One region of the Bacillus spongicola genome, then DNA from elsewhere that is predicted to be linked to it. Evidence: a T-box and tRNA genes for the amino acid it is inferred to sense, from the RefSeq annotation. Region 1 holds a T-box; the other holds one or more tRNA genes.

Region 1 (11,426 bases):
AAGTCTCCAAAAATCATCCAAAATGGTATTAGTAGAACCAAGAATCTATGCGGAAGCACAAGAGGTAGCGGATCACTTGAAAAATCGCCGTGCAATCGTTGTGAATCTTCAACGGATATCTCAGGATCAAGCGAAGCGGATAGTTGATTTTTTAAGTGGAACTGTATACGCTATAGGTGGAGATATTCAGCGAATAGGAACAAATATTTTTTTGTGTACACCGGATAATTACGAGGTTTCTGGGAATATCACAGAGTTTCTAAAAGAAGAAGATCTACAACAAGAATCGAGGTGGTAACATAATCATGGATTTTGTCTTCAGTATCCTTTTTCAAGTAATATCATTATACAACTGGGCGCTCATTATTTATATTCTATTGTCCTGGTTTCCAAATGCAAGAGAGAGTTCCGTCGGCCAATTTTTAGCGAGAATCTGTGAGCCGTTTCTTGAGCCATTTCGTCGTATTATTCCACCGCTTGGGGTGATTGATATTTCTCCTATCGTTGCGATTTTTACACTTCAATTTGCTGCAAGAGGACTAGCGTCGATTGCTAATATGTTTTAAGCTAAGCGTCATAACAGGGAGTAGCTAATATAGCGCTTCCATTTATTTTTCAGGTAAGGAGAGAATCGTGAATTTATATCAACATTTTCGTGAAGAAGAAAGAGCTTTTGTCGATTATGTTTTGCAGTGGGTGCAGGAAGTAGAAAATCAGTATGCCCCAAGGTTGACTGATTTTCTAGACCCTAGACAGCAATTCATTGTTACCTCCATTGTTGGAAATAGAGAGGATATTCTTATCGCATTCGGTGGAGGTAGTGAGCAGTCTGAGAGGAAGCGATGTCTACTCTATCCTTCGTATTTTGAACCACAAACAGATGACTATCAAACCGCTTTATTTTCAGTAAGTTATCAGCGGAAATTTATTACTTTAGAACATCGCCAAATGCTTGGGAGCTTAATGTCTCTTGGAATTAAACGAGAGAAATTCGGTGATATTGTGCTCCGAAACGGAGATATTCAATTTTTTGCTGTAAAAGAACTTGCATCTTATATTGAAATGAACCTGACTCACATCGGGAAAGCTGGTGTGAAGGTCACGTCATTGCCACCTGAGGAAGCCATAACAGCTGATGAGGAGTGGGTTGAAGTTGTGAAGACAGCTTCCTCTTTACGACTTGATGTGGTGTTGTCAACAGTTATCAATATGAGTAGAAGTAAAGCTCAATCGCTCATCACATCAGGTAAAGTGAAAGTAAATTGGCAAGAAATAGAATCGGTTTCCTTTACTTGTGATACTGGTGATGTACTTTCTATAAAAGGTTTTGGAAGAGTGAAGATACTATCACTAGATGGAAAAACAAAAAGAGAAAAGTGGAGAATGACTGCTGGATTTTTAAAATAAATTAAGAAATTTACAGGAATTTGTCCACAAACTGTCGAAACATCAGTATAATGTAATAGATACTTATACGAATCGCAGTGGAGGTGGCAGCATGCCCTTAACACCATTAGACATTCATAACAAGGAATTTAGTCGTGGATTCCGTGGCTATGATGAAGATGAGGTAAATGAATTTTTGGATCAAATTATTAAGGATTTTGAAATTTTGATTCGTGAGAAGAAAGAATTAGAAGAAAGTCTACATAGTATGACGGAACGTTTAGGTCACTTTACGACAATTGAAGAGACTCTGAACAAGTCGATTATCGTAGCCCAAGAAGCAGCTGGCGAAGTACGCAATAACTCACAAAAAGAAGCAAAATTAATTGTAAAAGAAGCGGAAAAGAATGCCGATCGCATTGTTAATGAATCATTAACAAAAGCGCGTAAGATTGCAATCGAAATTGAAGAGCTGAAAAAACAGTCAAAAGTTTTCCGAACTCGTTTTAAAATGTTAATTGAAGCACAATTAGATTTAATCCAAAATGATGATTGGGATCAATTAATGGAGTTTGACTTAGATGCAACTGAGTTAAAAGCACTTCAAGAAGAGGACTCTCTTACTTGACGTTCTATGGCATCTTTCATATAATAAATTCAAAATTACTATAGGAAATCTGCAGAGATAGGGACAGTACCATTCTCAAAAACTTTTTTAGCGAGTCGTGGAGAGTGAAAGCACGATAAGGCAGAGGAATGGAAGATCACCCTTGAGCCCCACCTTGAACCGTCGATGGATGAAATAGAGGTTGGCGTTTTGTTCACGTTACGAATCAAGAAAGTGGATCAGCTATGGTCTATTAGGGTGGTACCACGGGAATGTAAGCTCTCGTCCCTTTTTGGGATGAGGGCTTTTTTATTTGTTTAAAAAGTGGTTGAAATTCTGTTTCCATAGGTAAAATGAAAGGTAGCAGATAGTTTTAGGAGGAATGGAAATGGAGTATAAAGATACATTATTAATGCCAAAAACGGAATTTCCGATGCGCGGGAATCTTCCGAAAAGAGAGCCAGAAATCCAGGCGAAATGGGAAGAAATGAACATTTATCAAAAGGTTCAAGAACAGACAAAAGATCGTCCATTGTTTGTGCTTCATGATGGACCTCCTTACGCGAATGGTGATATTCATATGGGTCACGCAATGAATAAAATTTTGAAAGATTTTATCGTGCGATTTAAATCGATGAATGGTTTTCAAGCTCCTTATGTTCCTGGCTGGGATACACACGGACTACCGATTGAACAAGCATTAACTAAAAAAGGCGTTAAACGAAAAGAAATGACAGTCGCTGAGTTTCGCGAATTGTGTGAAAAATACGCGTATGAACAAGTGGAAAGCCAGCGCGAACAATTTAAACAACTTGGTGTTCGCGGAGACTGGGATAATCCTTACATTACGTTAAAGCCGGAATATGAAGCAGAGCAAATTAAAGTTTTTGGTGATATGGCGAATAAGGGCTATATATACAAAGGATTAAAACCTGTGTACTGGTCTCCAACATCAGAATCGGCACTAGCAGAAGCAGAAATCGAATATCAGGATAAGCGGTCTCCATCGATTTATGTGGCATTTGATGTTACCAACGGAAATGGTGTGTTAGAAGAGGGGACCTCATTTGTGATTTGGACAACAACGCCTTGGACTATTCCTGCTAACTTAGCGATTGCTGTGAATGAGAATCTTACTTATGTAGTCATTGAAGTAGATGCTAAGAAATATGTTATAGCTAAGGATTTGCTTAAAGAAGTTTCGGAAACGATGGAGTGGCAAAACGTTGCGATCGATAAGCAAGTGAAGGGCTCTGAACTAGAACACATTAAGACGAAACATCCTTTATATGATCGTGAGTCAGTCATTGTTTTAGGTGATCACGTCACGACAGAATCAGGCACAGGGTGTGTTCATACAGCGCCAGGACACGGTGAAGACGATTTCCAAGTAGGAAGAAAATATGGATTAGACGTTTTATGTCCAGTTGATGAAAAAGGGGTCATGACGGACGAAGCTCCAGGGTTTGAAGGATTGTTTTATGATAAAGCCAATAAGCCAATTACTGATAAGCTTCAAGAAGAAGGAGCGCTCATCAAGATAGACTTTATTACCCATTCTTATCCGCATGATTGGCGAACGAAAAAACCTATTATTTTCCGGGCAACCGCTCAGTGGTTTGCTTCAATAGATTCTTTCCGTGATGAGCTTTTGACAGCAGTAAAAGAAACGAAATGGGTACCAGCATGGGGAGAAACTCGTCTGTTTAATATGGTAAGAGACCGTGGCGATTGGTGTATTTCTCGCCAACGAGCATGGGGCGTTCCGATTCCGGTGTTTTATGCTGAAAACGGTGAGCCTATTATCACAGATGAAACGATTGCTCATGTTTCAAATTTATTTAGAGAAAATGGATCAAATATTTGGTTCCATCGTGAAGCCAAAGATCTTCTTCCAGAAGGATTCACCCATGAAGGAAGTCCGAATGGGAAATTCACAAAAGAACAAGATATTATGGATGTTTGGTTTGATTCCGGTTCTTCACATCAATCCGTATTAGAAGCAAGGTCAGATCTGCAAAGACCAGCTGATTTATATTTAGAAGGATCCGATCAATATCGTGGTTGGTTTAACTCTTCTCTAACAACAGGAGTAGCTGTTACAGGCAATGCGCCATATAAAGGAGTATTGTCTCATGGATTTGCTCTTGATGGTCAAGGACGAAAAATGAGTAAATCATTGGGGAATGTGATTGTTCCTTCTAAAGTGATGAAACAGTTAGGTGCGGATATTTTACGACTTTGGGTAGCGTCTGTGGATTATCAATCAGACGTAAGAGTTTCCGATCCGATTTTGAAACAAGTGGCAGAAGTATATCGGAAAATTCGTAACACCTATCGTTTCCTGCTTGGTAATTTAGCCGATTTCGATCCTGCTCAGCATACGGTTGCTTATGAAGACCTACGTGAGGTAGATCAGTTTTTATTGATCCGATTGAACAACGTAGTTTCAGAGGTAAAGAATGCGTATGAACAGTATGAATTTGCGAACATTTATCATACAGTGAATAATTTCTGCACGTTGGATTTAAGCTCTTTCTATTTAGATTTTGCAAAAGATGTACTCTATATCGAAGCGGCTGATCACCAAGACCGTCGGGCAATGCAAACCGTTCTGTATGAATCATTAGTTTCTCTAACAAAGCTTATGAGTCCGATTCTTTCTCATACAGCGGACGAAGTGTGGTCCTTTATTGCAGGTGTGTCTGAGGAAAGTGTTCAATTAGTAGATATGCCAGAAGTAAAGCACTATGACAATTGTGAGGACATCATCAAAAAATGGGGGAATTTTCTAGATCTTCGTGATCAAGTATTGAAAGCACTTGAAAAAGCTCGAAATGAAAAAGTGATTGGAAAATCACTTACTGCGAAAGTAACGCTTTATGTTGCGGAAGAAACAAGAGCGTTGTTGAATTCCATTGATGAAAATCTTCACCAATTATTTATTGTTTCTACTTTCGAAGTAGGAGGAGAATTATCAGCTGCTCCAGAGGAGGCGATGAGATTTGAAAATGTCGCAATCATGGTCGAAAAAGCAGAGGGTGATACATGTGAACGTTGCTGGACGGTAACGACTGAGGTAGGTAGTGATACATCTTATGAAACACTATGCCCTCGCTGTGCAACAGTTGTGAAAGAAAATTATATAAACTAAATATGATCGAAGAAAAAAGCAGATGAGAACATTCTCATCTGCTTTTTTTGCTATATCTTACATCGTGTGAAAAGTGGGCATTTACCCATACTAAGAGAAAATGGAGGGATGCAGATGGTTCACGATCAATTAAGACGAGAGCTAGAAGAAAATTTATATGAATTAATGCAAGCCACTTCCGATAATAAAATTGTTCAAAAGCTCATTGAAGAAGAACAGAAAGACTTAATGAATGTACTTCATTCTTGGATTCATACGTCGCGCTTAAAAGAAGAAATGGTCGAATACTACCCTTTTGATGAAAAGCAATGGGAACGTTATGGGAAAAAATCATTTATAGAAATTCCTACTAATGAGAATATTTTTCAAAATCGATGATAATGTGCTAAAATGCAAAGGTAATACTTTCTAGAGATATGGGGGTACCTTTGTGGTATATTATGTTATTGCTTTATTCGTTGTTCTTTTAGATCAATGGACGAAATGGTTAATTGTCCAAAAAGTGAACCTTGGTGAAAATATTGAAATCATTCAAGATTTTTTCTATATCACATCACATCGAAATAAGGGAGCCGCATGGGGAATGCTACAAGGTCAGATGTGGTTTTTCTATATTATCACGATCATTGTGATCGGCGGAATTGTTTATTACATGCAAAAAGAGGCAAAGGGGAAAATGTTGTATAGCGTAAGTCTGGCTTTTATATTAGGAGGAGCAATCGGAAATTTTATCGATCGAGTCTTTCGTAAAGAAGTCGTTGATTTTATCAATACGTTTATCTTTTCGTATGATTTCCCCATTTTTAATATTGCCGATGCTGCCCTAACCGTTGGCGTAGCGCTATTGATTATCGTGTTATTTAAAGAAGAGAGAGAAACGAAGGAGAATACGCATGGAAAGAATGGAACATCAAATACTTGAAGAACAAAAGGGACAGAGAGTGGATAAAGTCTTGTCAACTATTAGAGAAGATTGGTCTCGTTCTCAAGTCCAGAACTGGATTAAAAAAGGACAGGTATTGCTAAACGGATCACCTGTTAAACCGAACTACAAATGCTCAGCAGATGATGTGCTTGTTATCGAGGTACCGGATGCAGAGGAATTAGATGTTGTACCAGAAGAAATGGAGTTAGACATCTATTTCGAAGATGCCGATGTGGTTGTGGTAAACAAACCAAAAGGAATGGTAGTTCACCCCGCACCAGGACATCCTTCAGGTACCCTTGTGAATGGATTAATGGCCCATTGTACAGATTTATCTGGTATTAACGGAGTATTACGTCCAGGGATTGTGCATCGGATCGACAAAGATACTTCAGGTTTGCTGATGATTGCGAAAAATGATTTTACTCATGAGCGTCTGGTAAACCAACTTGTCGCAAAAACGGTGACTCGAAAATATCGAGCCATTGTGCACGGTGTGATTCCCCATGACTATGGAACAGTTGATGCGCCAATCGGTCGTGATACGAAAGATCGCCAAAGTATGACGATTGTGGATCAGGGGAAACACGCAGTGACCCATTTTGAAGTTCTACAACGATTTAAAGATTTTACCTTTGTGGAATGTCAATTAGAAACGGGGAGGACCCACCAAATTCGTGTTCATATGAAGTACATTGGTTTTCCTTTAGCAGGAGATCCAAAATATGGTCCGAAGAAAACGTTAGATATCGAAGGACAAGCTCTTCATGCTGGTGTACTTGGATTTATTCATCCACGTTCGGAAGAATATGTCGAGTTTGAAGCACCTCTTCCGGCTTCTTTTGAAAATCTATTGCAAAATCTTGAGAAGAACGTTGACAATCAACCTTCTTGATTATAGAATAAGGTTAACTTAATATGAACCTTTAAACGTAGTCCAGAGAGGCTAAGAAGGAAACGGATTAAGATAGATGTATGGCATCTATTTCTGAATTTGTCTACCTATGCCCCTCTTGCACATGTAAGAGGGTTTTTTTTGTAAGAAATCTCTGAAATACGGGTTAACTTTATCGAGAAGGAGGGGGAGAAATGACACAAAAAGCAGTTGTTTTAGATTCACCATCAATTCGAAGAGCATTGACAAGAATTGCCCACGAAATTATTGAAAAAAACAAAGGCGTCCAGAATTGCGTGCTTGTTGGTATAAAAACAAGGGGCATTTACCTAGCTGAAAGACTCGCTGATAGAATTTTTGAAATAGAAGGACAAGCCATTCCAGTTGGCGAAGTGGATATCACGCTTTATCGAGATGATTTAACGAAAATTACTGAAAATGAAGAACCAGAAGTAAAAGGCTCAAACATCCCAGTGGATATTAATAATCAAACCGTTATATTAATTGATGATGTTTTGTATACGGGCAGAACCGTCCGAGCAGCAATGGATGCTGTGATGGATGTGGGGCGGGCTTCACAAATTCAGCTCGGAGTTCTTATTGACCGAGGCCACCGAGAATTGCCGATTCGAGCCGACTATGTTGGGAAAAACATCCCTACATCCAGTAACGAGCGTATCGAAGTAGCGTTAGTCGAAGTAGATACTGAAGATAAAGTAAGCATAAATGAATAATAACCCTTTTAAGGGCAGTCCAGAGAGGCTGACAAAGGGAGTAAACGAAAGTGGCGTACACTTTCTTTCTCCTACCCTCTTTGTCAGATTTTAAAGCAAAGAGGCTTTTTTTCGCCAAAAAGAGGAGGAACAACAATGGAAAAAAACAGAGAAGATATCCTAGATATACGGGAAGTACCAAGTATAGGGAAATGGATCACCTTTAGTATTCAACACTTATTCGCCATGTTTGGAGCCACTGTCCTCGTCCCTTTCTTAGTAGGATTATCACCGGCGGTCGCCTTAGTATCAAGTGGACTAGGAACGCTTGCTTACTTAATGATCACAAGAGGAAAAATACCGGCTTATTTAGGATCATCCTTCGCTTTTATCGCACCGATACTTGCAGCAAAAAGCTTAGGAGGACCAGAAGCAGTCATGATGGGAAGTTTTCTAGCAGGTCTTGTATACGGAATCGTGGCATTGTTTATTTATCAATTTGGAGTGAAATGGATTACGAGAATATTGCCTCCAATCGTTGTCGGACCTGTTATCATTGTCATCGGTTTAGGACTTGCAGGGACGGCTGTCAATATGAGTATGTATGAAAACCCTGGTGCATTACCAGCGGATCTTGTTTATAGCAACACACACTTAATGGTAGCACTAGCTACACTAGCCATTACCGTTATCTGCGCCATTTTTTTACGAGGCTTTCTCGGCTTAGTACCCATACTTGCTGGAATTGTAGGCGGGTACCTGATTGCTTTTTTCGCAGGGTTAGTCGATTTAAGTGGTGTCCAACAAGCTAGTTTTATTGAAATACCCGCATTCATTATTCCATTTGTAGATTATACGCCAAGCTTTTCCTGGACTATTGTGGGTCTGATGGTACCAGTTGCGATTGTTACCCTTGCTGAACATACAGGGGACCAAATGGTTTTAAGTAAGGTAGTCGGGAAGAATTTTATCGAAGAACCAGGCTTACACCGATCGATATTAGGGGACGGGGTGGCAACCGTAATTGCTTCTTTATTAGGAGGACCACCAAATACAACATACGGGGAGAATATTGGCGTCTTAGCGATCACTCGTGTCTTTAGCGTCTTTGTTGTCGGAGGAGCAGCCGTTCTGGCCATCCTATTCGGATTCATCGGAAAAATCTCTGCACTCATCAGTTCCATACCTACACCTGTCATGGGTGGAGTATCGATTCTCCTTTTCGGAATTATTGCTTCGAGTGGTCTAAGGATGTTAATTGATCATAAAGTAGATTTAGAGAATAAGCGAAATTTAATTATCTCCTCTGTCATTCTAGTAATCGGGATTGGGGGAGCCTTTGTACAAATTTCGGAAGAATTATCACTATCTGGAATGGCTTTAGCAGCCATCGTTGGGGTGGTATTAAACTTAGTGCTTCCGGGAAAAGAGAAATCTCAAGATTCACTTCTTCAAGAAAAAGATCAACATGTCGCATAAAGTCACCTTTTAAGCTGAGTCCAGAGAGACCAAGAAGGGTGTTACAGTGGGGTTCATGGATAAAGGGGTTTTCTTGTTATGAGAAGGCATTTTTAACCTACCTACTTGAACACCCTGACTATAGTCAGGGTGTTTTTTTGCAAAAGTTAGGTTTATAAGAAAAGTGTGATGAAAGAGGAGGAGAAACAGTGACTTCATTATTAACAATGAAAGATCTAACTGTAGAAGAAATTGAAGAAATATTAGCGGATGCGGAACATTTTAAACAAGGGGGAAAATGGGCGCTAAATCAGGAAACATATGTAGCAAATTTGTTTTTTGAAGCGAGCACAAGAACGAAGTGTAGTTTCGAAATGGCCGAACAACGCTTGAATTTAAAAGTCCTCTCGTTTGAAACAGGAACATCTTCTGTCGCAAAAGGTGAAACACTCTATGATACAGTCAAGACATTAGAGGCCATCGGTGTCAACGCGGTAGTGATTCGACATGGTCAGGATCGTTATTTTGAGGATCTGCAAGGAATTAATATTCCGATATTAAACGGAGGAGATGGATGTGGAAATCATCCAACGCAGTGTTTACTCGATTTACTTACGATTCAAGAAGAGTTTGGAACATTTGAGAAGGTAAAAGTGTCTATTATCGGTGATATTGCACATAGTCGAGTGGCCCGATCAAATGCTGAAGCACTAACAAAACTTGGAGCCTCCGTTACGTTCTCAGGACCACCTGAATGGTTTCAAGATGAGTTTTCTCAATATGGTCACTTTATTCCACTTGACCAGGCTACACGAGAGTCTGATGTTGTTATGCTTCTACGCATTCAGCATGAGCGCCATATCGGAACTGCTTCTCTTTCCAAAGAAGAGTATCATGCTCGTTACGGCTTAACAGTGGAAAGAGAACAACAAATGAAACCAGGAAGTATTATTATGCATCCTGCACCGGTTAACCGCGGTGTAGAATTAGCAGATTCACTTGTAGAATGTGATCGATCAAGAATTTTTCCGCAAATGGAAAATGGTGTTTATGTGAGAATGGCTGTCTTAAAAAGAGCGTTAGAAGCGAGAGGGGAAATGAAATGAACTGGTTTATCCAAAACGCTACCTTAGTGAATAAACAGAATGAAACCATCCCTACAAATCTGAGAATCGAAAATGGGGTCATTAAAGAAATTGGTCCCGATTTAATTCCAGAAGAAGAGCAAATATGGGAGGCAAGAGGTCGACTACTATCTCCAGGATTTGTGGATTTACATGTTCATTTGCGTGAACCAGGCGGAGAAAAGAAAGAAACCATTCAGACAGGGACGTTGGCGGCTGCCAAAGGCGGATTTACGACGATCGCTGCAATGCCGAATACCAGGCCTGTTCCTGATAGTGTTGAACATCTTGAGAGTCTTCAAAAGAAAATTAACGAAGATGCCCACATCCGAGTCCTGCCTTATGCTGCAATTACTGAACGGCAACTAGGAGTTAGCCTTACTGATTTTTCAGCACTAAAAAATAGAGGAGCGTTTGCTTTTACAGATGATGGAGTCGGGGTCCAAGATGCCAACCTTATGTTGCAAGCTATGACACAAGCCGCAAGTGTATCGGCAAGCATCGTTGCTCATTGTGAAGAAAATACGCTTATTCATGCCGGGGCCGTTCATGAAGGGAAATTTTCTACTAGAACAGGAATTCCCGGAATTCCCTCAGTATGTGAGTCGGTTCAGATAGCTAGAGATGTGTTGTTAGCCGAAGCGACTGGATGTCATTATCATGTCTGTCATATATCGACTAAAGCTTCTGTGCGGGTGGTCCGTGATGCCAAAAAAGCGGGTATTCCAGTTAGTGCAGAAGTAACCCCTCATCATCTATTATTGTCAGAAGAAGACATTCCTGGAGATGATGCCAACTATAAAATGAATCCACCTCTCAGAAGCAAGGGAGACCAAGAGGCACTGATAGAAGGGATTTTAGATGGGACGATTGATTTTATCGCCACGGATCATGCACCACATACTGAAGGAGAGAAAAAGGAAGGAATATTATTAGGTCCGTTTGGCATTGTCGGTCTCGAAACGGCTTTTCCTCTTTTATATACCTCTTTTGTGAAGAGAGGAATTTTCACCTTAAAACAGCTTGTTGACTGGTTAACTGTGCGACCGGCGGAGGCGTTTAAGTTACCCTATGGAACGATAGAGGTAGGAGGAATCGCTGATTTCACCCTCATCGACCTTGAAACAGAAAAAAAGGTTGATCCAACCAAATTTGTTTCAAAAG
Region 2 (11,426 bases), on a different contig from region 1:
AGGTCACACCCGTTCCCATACCGAACACGGAAGTTAAGCTCTTCAGCGCCGATGGTAGTTGGGGGTTTCCCCCTGTGAGAGTAGGACGTCGCCAGGCGGTTACGGAGGATTAGCTCAGCTGGGAGAGCATCTGCCTTACAAGCAGAGGGTCGGCGGTTCGATCCCGTCATCCTCCACCAAAGATTTTTGCAAAGCAAAATATCTTTCCATAAAAATCTGAAAAGGTTTAAGTATTTGCAAAGTAAATAAAAATGTACTTAATTCAGATAAACTATTAACTCAACTTAAGATGCCGGTGTAGCTCAACTGGTAGAGCAACTGACTTGTAATCAGTAGGTTGGGGGTTCAAGTCCTCTTGCCGGCACCACTTTATAATTATTTATTATCGAGAGCCATTAGCTCAGTTGGTAGAGCATCTGACTTTTAATCAGAGGGTCGAAGGTTCGAATCCTTCATGGCTCACCATAGATTTTTACGTAGCAAAAGATCTTACCATAAATCTTTAGAGAACTTAATTTTTGCATAGCAAGAGATCTTACCTTATAGGTTTGATTGGATTGCCAAGTTAAAAATTAAACATTATACTATGCGGGTGTGGCGGAATTGGCAGACGCACTAGACTTAGGATCTAGCGCCGCAAGGCGTGGGGGTTCGACTCCCTTCACCCGCATCATTTAATTGCGCGGAAGTAGTTCAGTGGTAGAACACCACCTTGCCAAGGTGGGGGTCGCGGGTTCAAATCCCGTCTTCCGCTCCAGAAATACTTTGTGCCGGGGTGGCGGAACTGGCAGACGCACAGGACTTAAAATCCTGCGGTAGGTGACTACCGTACCGGTTCGATTCCGGTCCTCGGCACCATTTTTAAAATGCGCCCGTAGCTCAATTGGATAGAGCGTTTGACTACGGATCAAAAGGTTAGGGGTTCGACTCCTCTCGGGCGCGCCATATTACGGGAAGTAGCTCAGCTTGGTAGAGCACTTGGTTTGGGACCAAGGGGTCGCAGGTTCGAATCCTGTCTTCCCGACCATTTCCATCCGTATATTGGGGCCTTAGCTCAGCTGGGAGAGCGCCTGCCTTGCACGCAGGAGGTCAGCGGTTCGATCCCGCTAGGCTCCACCAAAGATTTTTGCAAAGCAAAATATCTTACCTAACATGCAAAGCAAAATATCTTACCTAACATGCGAAGCGGAAATCTACTAGTGAATTTTATTCACTAAATACATTTTATTGTTTTTATATTATGGCGGTGTAGCTCAGCTGGCTAGAGCGTACGGTTCATACCCGTGAGGTCGGGGGTTCGATCCCCTCCGCCGCTACCATAATGGATCCTTTATAAGATACTTGGACCTTTAGCTCAGCTGGTTAGAGCAGACGGCTCATAACCGTCCGGTCGTAGGTTCGAGTCCTACAAGGTCCACCATATATACGGAGGAATACCCAAGTTCGGCTGAAGGGATCGGTCTTGAAAACCGACAGGCGGGTTATACCGCGCGGGGGTTCGAATCCCTCTTCCTCCTCCATTTTTAATAACACTTTTATCGACGCGGGGTGGAGCAGTTCGGTAGCTCGTCGGGCTCATAACCCGAAGGTCGCAGGTTCAAATCCTGCCCCCGCAATACATTATATTGCCAAAACAAATTAATGATTGCTATTTTCGTTTTGTGAGTTTAATGATAGTTATTTTCGCTTTGCGAAAAAACTTTGGTCCGGTAGTTCAGTTGGTTAGAATGCCTGCCTGTCACGCAGGAGGTCGCGGGTTCGAGTCCCGTCCGGACCGCCATTTATATGGCTCGGTAGCTCAGTTGGTAGAGCAATGGACTGAAAATCCATGTGTCGGCGGTTCGATTCCGTCCCGAGCCACCATTTTATTTTGGCGATTGTGGCGAAGTGGTTAACGCACCTGATTGTGGTTCAGGCATTCGTGGGTTCGATTCCCATCAGTCGCCCCATAAAATTCATTAAGCGGGTGTAGTTTAGTGGTAAAACCTCAGCCTTCCAAGCTGATGATGTGAGTTCGATTCTCATCACCCGCTCCAATGGGCCTATAGCTCAGCTGGTTAGAGCGCACGCCTGATAAGCGTGAGGTCGGTGGTTCGAGTCCACTTAGGCCCACCATATTATTCCGCAGTAGCTCAGTGGTAGAGCTATCGGCTGTTAACCGATCGGTCGCAAGTTCGAGTCTTGCCTGCGGAGCCATACTGGGGAAGTACTCAAGTGGCTGAAGAGGCGCCCCTGCTAAGGGTGTAGGTCGCGCAAGCGGCGCGAGGGTTCAAATCCCTCCTTCTCCGCCAGTTTTAATTTAGGCCCGTTGGTCAAGCGGTTAAGACACCGCCCTTTCACGGCGGTATCACGGGTTCGATTCCCGTACGGGTCATAAAAGACATCTCAATAGATGTCTTTTTTTTGTCCATAATATTACTAGTACCGACTATTAGACGGTTACAGTTGCTTTCCTAGAATGTGTGCCTCAGGATGTGGGAAACTTCTCTGTTCTATAGTTTCTTCTTAGTGATCCATCAATTTCTAGAGAATTGCTCGCTCAGTTGGTTATTGCTACAAATTTGAGAAGGATTTTCGAATTTATATAAAAGGCTGGGTATAAGTTGTAGGTCATTTTAGTGATGCGCTTGAAAAGTGTTTTGTAGATTCTAGTGAATGTAAATTACTGTTGAACAGCCTGTAAACTATGATAGAGAATACCCTTGAGCTTTCGATGCTGAAGAAGACGAACGATTTACTATTTCAATCATTGCAAAGATTATGATGGGGAAAACTTACTTTATTTACTATTTTGCTCGAATGGCTAGAAAATTTCCGATTAGAGAATCAGAGGACGATGCAGCAACAAAGGGAGCCAACATAACGAAAAGAATAAACTTTAAAAACATCATAAAGGGTGTCTATCTATACATGAAGATGAATGAAAAATCATTAATGGGAGGGAAAGTCTAGGTTGTTGATTCAAACTAGAGTACAAATTTAATCTAATCTTTTTCGACGTTTAAAAAATTGCAATAAAGTTTCAGACATTCCAAGCTGTTGGAATGTCTTTTTTTACTCTTTGATACGAAAGTGGGTTTTGATGCTGATTATAGCGCGAAAAAGAACCCTCCCTAAAATGGCTAATCCACTTTTTAAAAAAGCAAACAGAATTCTTTTTTTGTAGGTTTCTTGTTTTTTGCCTGCACTTTCATAAAGTATATATTGAAAGTGAACACAGTCATAACAATACATATTTCCGCTAGATGCACCGCTGTGGCATCATTCTAACCGTCGGAAATGGTGGCCAGCTTGAGGTACGAAGATCATCTTAGTACATACCAAATCATCGTTGACTGAATGGATTAAGACTAAACCGCTAGACTCCATTTTCATCTATTGCATTGTCTGTGAAGGACATGGGGCTTTCGTATACATTGTTGCTATTGAATCTAATTTTAGATGCAATCTTTCAATTTGTTGTTAATATTCTTTAAAAATGGCTGTTTTAGCAAAAATTGTGGCTTTTCGAATCAGTTGATCATCTATGATATAGCCTAATTTCGGGCATCATTTTGTCTATTTTTGATGGAAATCAACATAGAAATGGAAGATTTAATAAAAAATATGATGAAATAGTCACAATGTATACGAAAAGAGCCTTAAAATAGATGAAAAAATGAACTGAAATTAAGCTATTCACCCGTCTATAGGCTGAGTTGAATCGCAACATTCTTAGTGAAAACAAGCACTTGAAAAAATATCTATAGAATTTGATTGATTATCAATCCTACTTAATAATAGAGCTTATATTTAAGCAATTGAAAGCCCTGAAGCTATTGCAAAAATATACTAGAAACTTGTTAACTGTCAAAATTGAGTTAACCCTATTATTGGAAATGTTCCTTTTTATAGGCTATAATAAAATTGAATATTTAGAAAATTATATAACTCCGAACAATAACTTCCTTCCAGAGACCCATTAAATTCTAAATTCTTTTATTGTATCAACAAATACTTCTAATCTTTTTTTACATTTTTCTACTGATTTCGTCAAACAACACTGTTGGAAGCGCTTAATAAAAAAAGTGAACCGTTTTCATAAAAATCGATGTGGCTTTTTGTCGAAAGTTCGAGAGTGATTATTGAAGGAGAATAGCTTTTCTAGAAGAATACCAATAAGTAGACCAAGAAATGCGTAGGTGAAGCTAATGACAACTATTTATCCAAGTCCTTATGATATTCATTTATTTCATGAAGGGCAATTATTTGAAGCATATCTAACCTTTGGGGCTCACGTTTTAAAGACAGGAGATGCATTATCAACCACGTTCTGTGTTTGGGCACCAAATGCTGAAACAGTGTCAGTAGTAGGTAGTTTTAATTCATGGAAAGCTGATGAATTAAAAATGAAAAAAATTACTGAAAGTGGGATATGGTTTGTAAGTTATCCCTCTTCTCTTAAAGGACATGTTTATAAGTATCAAATTCTCACAAACGATGGAAAAACGTTGTTAAAAACGGATCCATTTTCATTCTTTGCGGAAAAACGACCGAACACTGCTGGGATAATCTGTGGAGAGAGTGAATTTAAATGGGACGATGAGCATTGGCTTTTTATGAGAAGAAAAGAGCCTGTTTATGATAAACCTTTGTTTATTTATGAAATTCATTTAGGGACTTGGAAAGTCAAAGGTAAAGAATTATTTTACACATATGCTGAGATTGCTGATGAACTTGTCCCTTATTTAGTTGAGCATGGTTATACTCATGTAGAGATTATGCCAATAACGGAACATCCTTTTGATCGTTCCTGGGGATATCAAAGCACAGGCTATTTCTCTCCAACCAGCCGATATGGAACTCCAGACGACCTAAGATACCTTATCAACAAATGCCATTTGCATAATATAGGGGTTATTTTAGATTGGGTACCAGGTCATTTTTGTAAAGATGAACATGGACTTTATCGATTTGATGGCTCGTATCTTTTTGATTATTCTAAAGAACACGACCGGGAGAATTATTTGTGGGGAACAGCAAATTTTGACTTAGGAAAAAATGAAGTACAAAGTTTTTTAATTTCAAGCGCACGCTATTGGCTTGAGGAATTTCATGTTGATGGTTTTAGAATTGATGCGGTTGCAAATATATTATATTGGGCTAACCAAGAATCACTTGTTCCAAATGAAGGTGCCATAGACTTTTTGAAGAAATTAAACTCTGCAATTTTCGAAGTGGAGCCTAATGCATTAATGATGGCTGAGGACTCAACGGATTGGCCACAAGTTACCTCCCCAGTTCATTATGGAGGATTAGGCTTTAATTATAAATGGAATATGGGTTGGATGAATGATGTGTTGAAGTATATGGAGACCTATGAGGGCGATCGAAAGCATGTACATTCTTTGTTAACTTTTTCATTGTTATATGCTTTTTCTGAAAACTACGTTTTACCGCTATCTCACGATGAAGTTGTGCATGGTAAAAAGTCATTATTAAGTAAAATGCCTGGAGATTATTGGCAGAAATTTGCGCAACTTCGTCTCTTATTGGGATATTTAGTCGCTCATCCAGGAAAGAAGCTTCTCTTTATGGGTACTGAATTAGCACCTTTCTCCGAATGGAAAGATCTCGATCAAATTGATTGGCATTTAGAAGATTATGACATGCATAAGGCGTTTAATGCATACATTAAAGAGTTGTTGCATTTTTATAGAGAAATTAATCCATTTTTTGAAAAGGACCATTTATCGGATGGTTTTGAATGGATTGATGTTGATAATAATGAGCAAAGCATTCTAAGTTTTATGAGAAAAGGTAAAAAGAAAGAGGATTTTGTAATTGTCATTTGCAATTTCACAAGCAATGTATACCACCACTATAAAGTGGGCGTGCCAAATGCAGACTATTATATTGAGCTGTTTAACAGTGATCATCAGCGCTATGGTGGGTCGGGTCAGATTAACGAGAATGATATAGCCGTAGTTAGCGAATCATTTCACGACAGACCAAAAACGGTAGAAATAACGATTCCACCTTTTGCAGTAGTTTATCTTCAGCCAGTTTATCAAGTGAGAGGAGAAAGGACATAATGGGAAAAACAAAGTGTGTAGCCATGTTATTAGCTGGAGGAAAGGGTAGTAGACTAAGTTCATTAACAGAGAGTTTAGCAAAGCCTGCTGTACCTTTTGGAGGGAAATATCGAATTATTGATTTTCCTTTGAGTAATTGTACAAATTCAGGAATTAATACGGTGGGTGTTTTAACACAATATCAACCTCTCGTTTTAAATACTTATATTGGAATTGGTAGCGCTTGGGATTTGGACCGGAAAAATGGTGGGGTTACCGTGCTACCTCCATATAGTGAATCATCGGAAGTGAAATGGTATACAGGTACAGCTAGTGCCATTTATCAAAACTTAAATTATATCGAACAATACGATCCTGAATATGTTCTTATTTTATCGGGTGATCATATTTACAAAATGGATTACGACAAAATGCTAAATTACCATATTGAATCTAAATCGGATGTAACTATATCTGTTGTCGAAGTACCGTGGAATGAAGCGAGTCGTTTTGGCATTATGAATACAGACAAAGATTTTAAAGTACTAGATTTTGACGAGAAGCCTGAAGAGCCTCGAAATAATTTAGCCTCAATGGGGATCTATATTTTCAATTGGTCGTTGTTAAAAGAATGTTTAGAATCAGATGAAAGAAACTCTCAATCTAGTAATGACTTTGGCAAAGATATTATTCCGAAACTTATAGAAGAAGGCAAAAATCTTATGGCCTATCCTTTTACTGGTTATTGGAAGGATGTAGGAACAATTCGAAGCCTATGGGAAGCAAACATGGATTTACTACGAGATGACTGTGATTTGAATCTATTCGATTACTCATGGCGAGTATATTCAGTCAATCCAAATCAACCTCCTCAATATATATCAGAGCAAGCAGTTGTAACAGAGTCTCTAGTGAATGAAGGATGTATTGTTGAAGGAACAGTTATCCATTCAGTTTTATTTCATGGAGTTGAGGTAAAAAAAGAAGCAGTCATTAAAGATTCAGTTATTATGCCAGGTGCAGTAATCGGGAAAGGTTCTTACATTCAAAATGCGATTGTTCCAAGTGACGTTAAGGTTCCAGCAGGGACTTTCATTGCAGCAAAAGATGACGAAGATGAAATTATTTTAGTTACCGATTCATATTTGAAGGCTGTTTTAGAAGAAGTTTAAATAACATCATAAGAATGGGGGAGAAATTATGAATAAAGCAATGATTGGCATTATTGACGCAACCACATTTCACGATACTCTCGAAGACTTACTTTTGCATCGTTCCCTAGCAGCGGTTCCATTGGCGGGGAGATATCGATTAATTGATTTTGTTTTATCAAATATGGTCAACTCAGGAATGGAAAGTGTGGCAATCTTTCCAAAATATCAGTATCGCTCGTTGATGGACCACTTAGGTTCAGGAAAAGATTGGGATTTAAGTCGCAAGAGGGATGGTTTATTTTTCTTTCCTGCACCAGCTTTGGAAAGCATCGAGGAGGGGCTCGATTCCTTCAATCATTTTGCACATCATATAGATTATTTTAAAAGAAGTCATCAAGACTTTGCTGTCATTAGTAACTGTTTCAGTGTTAGTAATATGGATTTTTGTCAGATACTAGATCGTCATATTGCAGAAGAATGTGACATCACAGTTGTCGAGCAAAAGGGGAATCCACTTGATATTTTTATTTTATCAACCTCCCTTCTCATTTCTTTAATTGAAAATCGATCAAATACGGGTTACTCCTGTATGCATGATGTATTAGAGGATGTGAAAAGTCAATACAGTGTAAATACGTATGAGTATGTTGATTATGTGAAGAAAATTGAGAATATCAACGATTACTACGATGCCAATATGGAGATACTATCACCTTCAATATGGAAGCACTTGTTTACTGACAATAACCCTATTTATACAAAGGTTAAAGATGAACCGCCAACCCGTTACACAAAGGAGTCACTGGTTCGAAACTCTATGGTGGCGAATGGTTGTCTGATTGAAGGAGATGTAGATCATAGTGTTGTGTTCCGGGCAGCAAAAGTAGGAAAAGGTTCATCGCTGAAAAATTGCATCGTCATGCAAAAGAGCCAGATAGGTGAAAATTGTGTTTTAGAATCTGTTATTTTAGATAAAGATGTAAAGATAAAAGATAATGTGAAATTAATTGGAACGCCTGAAGAACCTATTGTGATTCGTAAAGGGCTTGTTCAAGGAGAGTTGATGAACTCGTGAAGGTATTATTTACAGTTTCGGAATGCGTCCCTTTCATTAAATCCGGGGGATTAGCAGATGTAGCAGGGGCCTTACCGAAAGAACTTTTAAAATTAGGAACGGATATTCGTGTTATTTTGCCCAAATATAAAGGGATTCCCCTTCAATATCAAGAGAAAATGAAAAAGGTTGCTGAGTTTGAGGTCCAAGTTGGATGGAGAAAGCAGTATTGTGGAATCGAACAACTAACATTAGATGGGGTTATCTACTACTTTGTAGATAACCTATACTATTTTGAACGGGACACATTGTATGGTCATTATGACGATGGAGAACGCTTTTCATATTTCACACGAGCGGTTCTTGATAGTTTCCCTTATTTAGATTTTTTCCCTGATTTGATTCATTGTCATGATTGGCATACAGCGATGATACCATTTTTATTAAAAGTAGAATATATCCATCGCCAAGGTTATCATTTTATGAGAAGCATGTTCACTATTCATAATTTACAATTTCAAGGCATCTTTCCGAAGACAGTTTTATCGGACCTATTAAGAGTCGACCAGAAGTACTTCAATTCTGATCAATTAGAATTTCATGGAAATATGAATTTTTTAAAGGGAGGTTTACTAGCTGCAGATATAATCTCTACCGTGAGTCCAACATATCGTGATGAGATATTAGAAGATTATTATGGCGAGAAAATAAATGGTGTTTTACATGAAAGAAAAAGTCAACTAGTTGGGATATTGAATGGTATAGATGATACGATCTATAATCCGAAAGAGGATTCAACCATAATTCCGTACACTGTCGATTCTCTTGATAGCAAAATGGAAAACAAAAGAAATTTACAGATAGAATTTGGTTTGCCCGTGAGAGATGATGTTCCAATCATTGCTATCATTTCACGATTAACAAAGCAAAAAGGACTGGACTTAATAAAAGCTGTTTTTCACGAAATGATGCAAGAAGATGTTCAGTTTATTTTACTTGGCACAGGGGAATATGAGTTTGAGCAGTTCTTTCGTCAAATGGAAGCAAAGTATCATGACAAAGTACGGTCACATATAGGGTTTGATGAGGTTCGAGCACACCGGATTTATGCGGGCTCTGATTTGTTTTTAATGCCATCAAAGTTTGAACCATGTGGACTAGGTCAAATGATTGCTATGAAATATGGGGTCTTGCCACTAGTACGGGAAACCGGTGGGTTAAACGATACAGTGAATTCTTACAATGATGAGACCGAGGAAGGAAATGGTTTTTCTTTTACTAATTTTAATGCACATGACATGCTCTTTACTTATCAAAGAGCACTCCACTTTTATCGAAAACCAGCGATATGGGCATCCATTGTCAAACAAGCTATGAATAAAGACAATAGTTGGGCTCAATCAGCATATAAATACAATCAGCTCTATGCAGAGCTCATATCTAGGAGTGAGAGTCATGTTTTTTGATAAAAGTGAGTTTAAAGAGGCATTCTTAAAAAGACTAGAGATGAGTTATGGAAAGGCATTCCCTCACACAACAAAACGTGATCAATTTCATACGTTAGGACATATGATTAGAGAATACATTAGTATGAATTGGATTCATACTAATGAGCATTACAGGCTACAAAATCAAAAGCAAATGTATTATTTATCAATTGAATTTTTATTGGGACGACTCTTAGGGCAGAATCTCATTAACTTAGGAATCTACGATATCGTGAGCGGAGGACTGCAAGATTTAGGAATTGATTTAGATGATTTAGAAGAAGTCGAATCCGATGCAGGACTTGGGAACGGGGGGTTAGGTAGACTTGCCGCTTGTTTCATGGATTCGCTAGCCTCGCTCGACTTGCCTGGACACGGGTGTGGTATTCGATATAAACACGGTCTGTTTGAACAGAAAATTGTTGACGGTTACCAGGTAGAACTCCCTGAGCAATGGCTTCGTCATGGTCATGTTTGGGAGGTAAGAAAACCAGATTTGACTGTAAATGTCCCGTTTTGGGGAAGAGTAGAGTCATATGTGGATGAAGAAGGAAACTTGCGATTTGAGCATCGTGATGCTGAATATGTTAGTGCTGTTCCTTATGATATGCCCGTTGTAGGGTTTAAAAATTCTACGGTAAATACATTAAGATTGTGGAGCGCCGAGCCTTCTCGGTATCATGCTCACAAAGACATGATGAAATATAAGCGAGATACAGAGGCAATAACTGAATTTCTATATCCAGATGATACTCATGACGAAGGAAAGATTTTACGCTTGAAGCAACAGTATTTCTTGGTATCAGCAAGTATTCGTACGATAGTAGATTCATATCTTGCAAGAAATGAAAAGATTGAGAATCTTTCAGAATATGTTGTAATTCACATCAATGATACTCATCCTGTTCTTGCGATTCCAGAGTTAATGAGAGTACTGCTTGATGAGTATCGACTAAAGTGGGAAGATGCTTGGGAGATTGTTACGAAAACATTTTGTTATACGAACCATACGACGTTATCGGAAGCATTAGAAAAGTGGCCAATATCCATTTTTCAACCACTTTTGCCAAGAATCTACTCGATTGTTCATGAAATTAATGAGCGTTATTGTCATAACCTTTGGGAAACATACCCAGATGGGTGGGATCGAATCGAAGACATGGCAATTATTGCACATGGCCAAGTGAAAATGGCCCATCTGGCGATTGCAGGGAGTTACAGTGTGAATGGCGTTGCAAAAATTCATACCGAAATATTAAAGGAACGGGAAATGAATTTATTTTATCAATTTTCCCCAGAGAAATTTAATAATAAAACAAATGGAATAACACATAGACGTTGGTTATTAAAAGCAAATCAGGAGCTCTCAAATTTAATTTCAGAAACAATAGGCCCGGAGTGGGTTCATACACCAGAAAAATTAGCTCAATTACAATCTTTTTCTACCAATGGTGTTTTTCAAGAGCAGCTTGCAAAGGTAAAGCGTCTAAAAAAAGAAAAATTAGCTCATCGTATTTATCAGCAAAATGGCATTTCGGTTGATGTGAATTCTATTTTTGATGTACAAGTAAAAAGGTTGCATGCTTATAAGAGACAGTTATTGAATGTACTCCACATTATGTATTTATACAATCGTATAAAAGAAGATCCTACTTATAATATGCAACCACGCACGTTT

Evidence for each region. A T-box is a leader RNA that pairs with one kind of tRNA and senses whether it is charged. The one in region 1 lies ahead of ileS (isoleucine--tRNA ligase), so its partner is inferred to be a tRNA-Ile.
Region 2: it has a tRNA-Ile gene. The T-box ahead of ileS (isoleucine--tRNA ligase) is inferred to sense a tRNA for this amino acid. The anticodon was not compared.

Annotation. Positions count from the first base shown of each region.
Region 1 covers NZ_JAYKTS010000007.1:143,044-154,469, forward strand. Annotated here, with positions in the region: partial or broken gene U8D43_RS07380 (cell division protein SepF) at 1-298, shown strand, start outside; gene U8D43_RS07385 (YggT family protein) at 306-566, shown strand; gene U8D43_RS07390 (YlmH family RNA-binding protein) at 634-1,407, shown strand; gene U8D43_RS07395 (DivIVA domain-containing protein) at 1,499-2,014, shown strand; T-box leader at 2,060-2,286, shown strand; gene ileS (isoleucine--tRNA ligase) at 2,382-5,147, shown strand; gene U8D43_RS07405 (hypothetical protein) at 5,262-5,525, shown strand; gene lspA (signal peptidase II) at 5,578-6,069, shown strand; gene U8D43_RS07415 (RluA family pseudouridine synthase) at 6,041-6,967, shown strand; gene pyrR (bifunctional pyr operon transcriptional regulator/uracil phosphoribosyltransferase PyrR) at 7,162-7,701, shown strand; gene U8D43_RS07425 (solute carrier family 23 protein) at 7,837-9,159, shown strand; gene U8D43_RS07430 (aspartate carbamoyltransferase catalytic subunit) at 9,348-10,244, shown strand; gene pyrC (dihydroorotase) at 10,241-11,426, shown strand, end outside.
Region 2 covers NZ_JAYKTS010000049.1:150-11,575, forward strand. Annotated here, with positions in the region: rRNA gene rrf (5S ribosomal RNA) at 1-97, shown strand, start outside; tRNA gene U8D43_RS19815 (tRNA-Val) at 104-179, shown strand; tRNA gene U8D43_RS19820 (tRNA-Thr) at 292-367, shown strand; tRNA gene U8D43_RS19825 (tRNA-Lys) at 390-465, shown strand; tRNA gene U8D43_RS19830 (tRNA-Leu) at 589-670, shown strand; tRNA gene U8D43_RS19835 (tRNA-Gly) at 683-757, shown strand; tRNA gene U8D43_RS19840 (tRNA-Leu) at 770-858, shown strand; tRNA gene U8D43_RS19845 (tRNA-Arg) at 869-945, shown strand; tRNA gene U8D43_RS19850 (tRNA-Pro) at 951-1,027, shown strand; tRNA gene U8D43_RS19855 (tRNA-Ala) at 1,044-1,119, shown strand; tRNA gene U8D43_RS19860 (tRNA-Met) at 1,243-1,319, shown strand; tRNA gene U8D43_RS19865 (tRNA-Ile) at 1,344-1,420, shown strand; tRNA gene U8D43_RS19870 (tRNA-Ser) at 1,428-1,520, shown strand; tRNA gene U8D43_RS19875 (tRNA-Met) at 1,543-1,616, shown strand; tRNA gene U8D43_RS19880 (tRNA-Asp) at 1,704-1,780, shown strand; tRNA gene U8D43_RS19885 (tRNA-Phe) at 1,788-1,863, shown strand; tRNA gene U8D43_RS19890 (tRNA-His) at 1,874-1,949, shown strand; tRNA gene U8D43_RS19895 (tRNA-Gly) at 1,963-2,036, shown strand; tRNA gene U8D43_RS19900 (tRNA-Ile) at 2,039-2,115, shown strand; tRNA gene U8D43_RS19905 (tRNA-Asn) at 2,122-2,196, shown strand; tRNA gene U8D43_RS19910 (tRNA-Ser) at 2,201-2,291, shown strand; tRNA gene U8D43_RS19915 (tRNA-Glu) at 2,303-2,374, shown strand; gene glgB (1,4-alpha-glucan branching protein GlgB) at 4,191-6,074, shown strand; gene U8D43_RS19925 (glucose-1-phosphate adenylyltransferase) at 6,074-7,225, shown strand; gene U8D43_RS19930 (GlgC family sugar phosphate nucleotidyltransferase) at 7,254-8,282, shown strand; gene glgA (glycogen synthase GlgA) at 8,279-9,727, shown strand; gene U8D43_RS19940 (glycogen/starch/alpha-glucan phosphorylase) at 9,717-11,426, shown strand, end outside.